DNA from 2 places in the Pseudomonas sp. NPDC087358 genome. Region 1 is predicted to be linked to the other one. Evidence: predicted binding sites of a transcription regulator. Region 1 holds the regulator's gene; the other holds the start of a gene.
The links. The regulator FliA, encoded in region 1, starts transcription of late flagellar genes. The targets are predictions, from matches to a motif close to CTAAAGTTTNNNNNNNNNNNGCCGNTAA.

Region 1 (3,410 bases):
TCCCGTACAGGTTATCGCGGTCACCGGTGGCAAAGGTGGCGTAGGCAAGACCAACGTGTCAGTGAACCTCTCGCTGGCCCTGGCCGAGCTTGGGCGTCGCGTCATGTTGCTGGACGCCGATCTGGGTCTGGCCAATGTCGACGTACTGCTGGGGCTGACCCCCAAACGCACCCTGGCGGACGTCATCGAGGGTCGCTGCGAGCTGCGCGATGTCCTGTTGCAGGGGCCGGGCGGCGTGCGCATCGTACCGGCGGCTTCCGGCACCCAGAGCATGGTTCACCTGACCCCGGCGCAGCACGCAGGCTTGATTCAGGCGTTCAGCGACATCGGCGACAACCTGGATGTGCTGGTGATCGACACCGCTGCCGGGATCGGCGAGTCGGTGGTCAGTTTCGTCCGCGCCGCCCAGGAAGTGTTGCTGGTGGTGTGCGACGAGCCGACCTCGATTACCGACGCCTATGCCTTGATCAAGCTGCTCAACCGCGACTACGGCATGAACCGCTTCCGGGTGCTGGCCAACATGGCACAGAGCCCGCAGGAAGGGCGCAACCTGTTCGCCAAGCTGACCAAGGTCACTGACCGGTTCCTCGACGTGGCCCTGCAATACGTAGGCGCCGTGCCGTATGACGAATGCGTGCGCAAGGCTGTGCAGAAGCAGCGTGCGGTGTATGAAGCGTTTCCCCGTTCCAAATGCGCGCTGGCGTTCAAGGCCATTGCGCAGAAGGTCGATACCTGGCCACTTCCGGCGAACCCGCGTGGTCATCTTGAATTTTTCGTTGAACGCCTGGTTCATCAGACCAGCGCAGGGCCAGTGTCATGACAGCAAGCGGCTATCGCATGTACAGCAAATCATCCAAAGATTCCCAGTATGAGCTGATCGAGCGTTATGCCCCTTTGGTCAAGCGCATCGCTTACCATTTGCTGGCGCGTTTGCCGGCGAGTGTGCAGGTCGAAGATCTGATTCAGGCCGGGATGATCGGCCTGCTTGAAGTGTCGACCAAATACGATTCCACCAAGGGTGCGAGTTTCGAGACCTACGCGGGTATTCGTATCCGCGGCGCAATGCTCGATGAAGTGCGCAAGGGGGACTGGGCACCGCGCTCGGTTCACCGCAACACACGCATGGTCAGCGACGCGATTCGTGCAATTGAAGCAAAAACCGGCCGCGACGCTAAAGATCACGAGGTTGCTGCCGAACTTCAATTGAGTCTCGATGATTATTACGGGATTTTGAACGATACCTTGGGCAGTCGCCTGTTCAGCTTCGACGATCTGTTGCAGGACGGCGAGCATGAGGGACTGCACGAGGACGGCGCGAGCCAGTCGCTCGAACCGTCACGTGATCTGGAAGACGAGCGCTTCCAGAGCGCATTGGCGGACGCCATTGCCAACCTGCCCGAGCGTGAACGCCTGGTGCTGGCGCTGTACTACGACGAAGAGCTCAACCTCAAGGAAATCGGTGAGGTCCTGGGTGTCAGCGAGTCGCGGGTCAGCCAGCTGCACAGCCAGTGTGCCGCACGCCTGCGGGGACGGTTGGGAGAGTGGCGGGCGCGTTGATGCATCGGGCGCAGACCGTGGTGTCTGCGTGCTGGATGCAAGACCGGCTTGCAAGATGTGTGGGAACGCAAAAGTGACAAGGCAGGAGCCGGTCGAATCAGGTCTTCAACAGGTCCGGTTCCGCTGTGCTCATGCCCGGTTTCTTCGAAAGACCCCCTCGTTTTCGTGTAACCGGTGTGTTGTGCCGGTATTGATTGAACGCGCGTCCAGGTGCTGGGCGCGTTAAAGACTGCTTGGAGGTCGAATTGGACAAGAACATGAAAATCCTCATCGTTGATGACTTCTCAACGATGCGGCGGATCATAAAAAACCTGTTGCGTGACCTTGGGTTCACCAACACGGCCGAAGCGGATGACGGTACCACCGCATTGCCGATGCTGCAGAGCGGCGCTTTTGACTTTCTGGTGACTGACTGGAACATGCCTGGCATGTCTGGCATCGACCTGCTGCGTCAGGTGCGTGCCGACGAGCGTCTGCGCAGCCTGCCGGTGCTGATGGTGACCGCCGAAGCCAAGCGCGAGCAGATCATCGAAGCAGCTCAGGCCGGCGTTAACGGCTACGTGGTGAAGCCTTTCACCGCCCAGGTGCTCAAAGAGAAGATCGAGAAGATATTCGAGCGCGTCAATAGCTGATGTCCGCTGCGAGGGCGCTATGGATTCCAAAGATTCGACGATGGGTGACTTTGAGTCGACCCTGAAGAAACACGCGCAAGAACTGGTCGACAGCCTCGAAAAAGGCAAGTTCGGCGAGGCCGTGCAACTTATCCATGAGCTCAATCAGACCCGCGATCGCGGCCTGTATCAGGAAGTTGGCAAGCTGACGCGTGAACTGCACAGTGCGATCGTCAATTTTCAGATTGACCCGCACATGCCGCAAGCCGAAGAAGTGTCCCAGATCACCGATGCCACCGAGCGCCTGTCGTATGTTGTCAGGCTGACGGAGGGTGCGGCCAACCGCACGATGGATCTGGTGGAACAGAGCACGCCGCTGATGAACGGCCTGAGCGCCGACGCCAAGGCGCTAAGCGTCGATTGGGGTCGCTTCATGCGTCGCGAGATCGGTGCCGAAGAGTTCCGGGACCTGGCTCGTCGCGTCGATGGTTTTCTGACGCGCAGCGAAAAAGAGACCCATGAGGTCGCCAGCCACCTGAACGACATTCTGTTGGCTCAGGATTACCAGGACCTTACCGGTCAGGTGATCAAGCGCGTGACCACACTGGTGACCGAAGTCGAAAGCAACCTGCTCAAGCTGGTGCTGATGGCAAGCCAGGTGGATCGCTTCGCCGGGATCGAGCACGACCAGGAACTGTTCCGTAAGCAGAAAGAAGAAGAAAAACTTCATTCCAAGGGTGAAGGTCCGCAGATTCATGCCGATAAACGTGAAGACGTCGTATCCGGTCAGGATGATGTAGACGATCTGCTATCGAGCCTTGGCTTCTAGATTCTAGATACTGAGTTCTATGTGAAAGTGGCTGTGGGTCTGGCGTGCGAATGCTTCGACGAAGGCAATGCGCGCAGACCCTTGCACAGCCCCTGGATCGGTTTGACGGTTAATTTTAGGAGCACCCCCAATGAGCTTCGGCGCCGATGAAGAAATCCTTCAGGATTTTCTGGTAGAGGCCGGCGAGATTCTGGAGCAGTTGTCCGAGCAACTGGTCGAGCTGGAAAGCCGACCGGATGATGCGGACCTGCTCAATGCAATTTTTCGCGGTTTTCACACTGTAAAAGGGGGCGCCGGCTTCCTCCAGCTCAACGAGCTGGTTGAATGCTGCCACATCGCCGAGAACGTGTTCGACATCCTGCGCAAAGGTGAGCGCCGGGTCGATGCCGAACTCATGGACGTTGTGCTCGAAG
Region 2 (3,410 bases), on a different contig from region 1:
CAACCGCCCGCCCAGCCTGTAGCGCAACCCCCTGTCACGAGCGAGACGCCACCGGCGAGCGAGCCGATCACGCCGATCATGGGCGCGGCACTGGCGCCTGCGCCAAGCGCAGATATCGGCCCGGCTGCCCCCGCCGAAAGCGCATCGGTCAGCCCGCAGCCGATTCACGCCGAGCCCGCTCAGCCCGTCTCGACGCCTGCCCCTGCACCCGTGACCACACCGGCCACTGCCGTGCAGAGCGCACCTTCCGCCAACGATTCGTCACAGCCACCGCGAGCCCCATGAGCGAAATTCCGGAAAACGACCAGCAAATGCCGCTGGTCTCGCACCTCACTGAACTGCGTTCGCGCCTGCTGCGTTGTGTGCTGGCGATCTTCGTGATCTTCGGCGCGCTGTTCTATTTCACGCAGAAGATCTACACCTTCGTTTCAGCGCCACTGCGCAAGTTCTTGCCCGAAGGCGCGACGATGATCGCCACCGACGTGGCATCGCCGTTCATTACGCCGTTCAAGCTGACCATGATGGTTGCGCTGTTCCTGGCCATGCCGGTGATCCTGCACCAGATATGGGGTTTCATCGCGCCGGGGCTGTACAAGCACGAGAAGCGCGTCGCCGTGCCGCTGCTGGTCTCCAGCATCATTCTGTTCTACGCCGGGATGGCCTTTGCCTACTTCCTGGTGTTCCCGCTGATCTTCCACTTCTTTGCCAGCGTGACCCCGGAAGGCGTGTCGATGATGACCGACATCGCCAGTTATCTGGACTTCGTCATGACCCTGTTCCTGGCGTTCGGCGTCGCATTCGAGATCCCGGTCGCCGTGGTTCTGCTGGTGTGGATCGGCATCGTCGACGTCAAATACCTGAAGAAAGTCCGCCCCTACGTAGTGATTGGCTGCTTCGTGGTCGGCATGATCCTCACCCCGCCCGACATCTTTTCGCAAACGCTGCTGGCCGTGCCGATGTGGTTGCTGTTCGAAATCGGCGTGCTGTGCAGTTCGATGATCACCAAGCGCGGCGATCACGAAGACGATGAAAAAGCCGAAGACGAGCAAGACCAGCCGCCAGCGACCCAGCCGTGAACCTGCTGCTTCTCGAAGACGCCGACTTCATCGCGGCTGACCGTGTGGTCCTGCGTGACCGGCGCCTCAAGCACATGCAGGAGGTGCATCGCTCTGAAGTCGGTGACAGCCTGCGTGTCGGTCGCGTCGGCGGCCTGCTCGGCAGCGCGCAGCTGCTGCGTCTCGAAGCTCGCGAGGCTGAACTGTCGGTTGTCTTTGATCGGCAGCCGCCCGGCAAACTGCCCTTGACCCTGATCCTCGCCCTGCCGCGCCCCAAGATGCTGCGTCGGGTGTTCCAGACCGTGGCGACCATGGGCGTGCCCAAGGTCATTCTGGTCAACAGTTACCGGGTCGAGAAGAGCTTCTGGCAGACTCCGTTCCTGCAACCAGAGGCCATCCGCGAGCAGTTGATCCTGGGGCTGGAACAGGCGCGCGATAGCGTCCTGCCGCAAATCCTCATCGAGAAACGCTTCAAGCCCTTCGTCGAAGACCGCTTGCCTGCCATCGTCGACGGCACGCTGGGTCTGGTGGGACATCCAGGGGACTTCCCCGCCTGCCCGCGTGCAGTCGATCAGCCGGTGACCCTGGCCATCGGACCCGAAGGCGGCTGGATTCCGTATGAGGTCGACATGCTGCATGAATCGGGCCTCAACCCGGTGCAGCTCGGCGATCGGATCCTGCGGGTCGAGACAGCTGTCACGGCTTTGCTTGCGCGGTTGTTTTAAGACGCCCCCGATCACGCCTGAATCCGGTAGGAGTGAGCTTGCTCGCGATCTGTTGCGCAGCAACAGCAAACCTGACGACCCGGAACACCTGACACGCCGAATGTGCAGGATTTGCTGCCGGTTCCCGGCAGATCGCGGAGCAAGCTCATTCCTACAGGAATCGTATTTCGCGTGTCTGCATCACGACGCTCGAAGCTGCGCAAACCCCTACAACACTTGGCAGGATCGCCCGCCATACGGTGCTTCAGTTTGGGGCATGATGGCCGATAAACAGACGTCCATAAAAACAGTACGCAAGGAATCATCATGTATCGCTGGTCTGCCCAACGCCTTGGAAACGTGAGTGTCAGTCGTAAACTCGGGATCGGCTTCGGTCTGGTGCTGTTGCTGACGCTGGTCATCACTGCCACGGGCTGGTCAGGCATCGACACCCTGATCAAGCGTGGCGACAGGCTGGCCGCGATCTCGCAGGTCAGTGAGCAAACCCTGGAACTGCGTACCGCGCGCATGGGTTATGAAGTCCGGTACAGCAGCGAAGCGGCGACGCAGGTCATTACCGCGTTGGGCAAGCTTGACGCAACGTTGAAACTTGCGCGCAACCTGATCGTGGCGGCAGACGACCTCAAGCTGGTGGACACTCAGATTCAGGCTGCCGGCGACTACCGCCGCGCCTTCGACGAAATGACCCAGGCCATTCAAGTCCGTGAGGCCAGTCGCGTGAACCTGGGCACTACCGCAGATGCCGCAGTCGATCAGGTCAACAAGATCGAAGAGGCGCTGATTCAGCACGACAACATCCTGCAGTTCAACAGTGCCGTGGGTGTGAGCAAGCAAATCCAGCAGGCGCGCTTTCAGGTCCGCGGCTACACCTTCAGTGGCAACCCGGATTTCGAGACCAGTGCCAATGCCGCGATCAACGAGGCCATCGTTGGCGTGAATACGCTGGCAGGCGACGTCTCCTCGCAGTACATCCCACAATTGCAAAAGGCCAATCTGGCGCTCAAGGGTTATCTTGCCGCCGTCGGCCAATACCGCGACGCTCAGCAGAACAGCCGTCTGGCGCTGGAAAAAATGAGCAACCTGGGTCAGCAGCTGCTGGACCTGAGCGACAAGCTGACCGTCTCGCAAAACGCCAGACGTGACGCCGACAGTCAGCAGGCCCAGTCCATGCTCGGCCTGGCCACCGTTCTGGCATTGCTGTTTGGCGTGCTCGCGGCATGGGCGATCACCCGCCAGATCACCCTGCCACTCAAGCACACGCTGATTGCCGTGGACCGGGTTGCTTCGGGCGACCTGACCCATAATTTGACTATCGACCGGCGCGATGAGCTGGGCCAGTTGCAAGGGGGCATCCAGCGCATGACCCTCAACCTGCGCGAGCTGATCAGCGGTATCAGCGACAGCGTCACACAAATCGCCAGCGCCGCCGAGGAACTGTCCGCGGTCACCGAGCAGACCAGCGCCGGAGTCAATAGCCAGAAGGTCGAGACCGACCAGGTGGCCACGGCCATGCATCAGATGACCGCCACGGTGCAGGAAGTGGCGCGCAACGCCGAAGAGGCCTCAGAAGCCGCTGTCGCCGCTGATCAGCAGGCCCGCGAGGGTGACAAGGTGGTAAACGAAGCCATCG

Region 2: the regulator FliA is predicted to act here: its motif matches at 2,023-2,050, upstream of ACI2KS_RS15570 (methyl-accepting chemotaxis protein).

Annotation. Positions count from the first base shown of each region.
Region 1 covers NZ_JBJDOA010000003.1:88,963-92,372, forward strand. Annotated here, with positions in the region: gene fleN (flagellar synthesis regulator FleN) at 1-820, shown strand, start outside; gene fliA (RNA polymerase sigma factor FliA) at 817-1,557, shown strand; gene ACI2KS_RS07270 (chemotaxis response regulator CheY) at 1,815-2,189, shown strand; gene ACI2KS_RS07275 (protein phosphatase CheZ) at 2,209-2,997, shown strand; gene ACI2KS_RS07280 (chemotaxis protein CheA) at 3,128-3,410, shown strand, end outside.
Region 2 covers NZ_JBJDOA010000006.1:53,687-57,096, reverse strand. Annotated here, with positions in the region: gene tatB (Sec-independent protein translocase protein TatB) at 1-285, shown strand, start outside; gene tatC (twin-arginine translocase subunit TatC) at 282-1,076, shown strand; gene ACI2KS_RS15575 (16S rRNA (uracil(1498)-N(3))-methyltransferase) at 1,073-1,780, shown strand; gene ACI2KS_RS15570 (methyl-accepting chemotaxis protein) at 2,087-3,410, shown strand, end outside.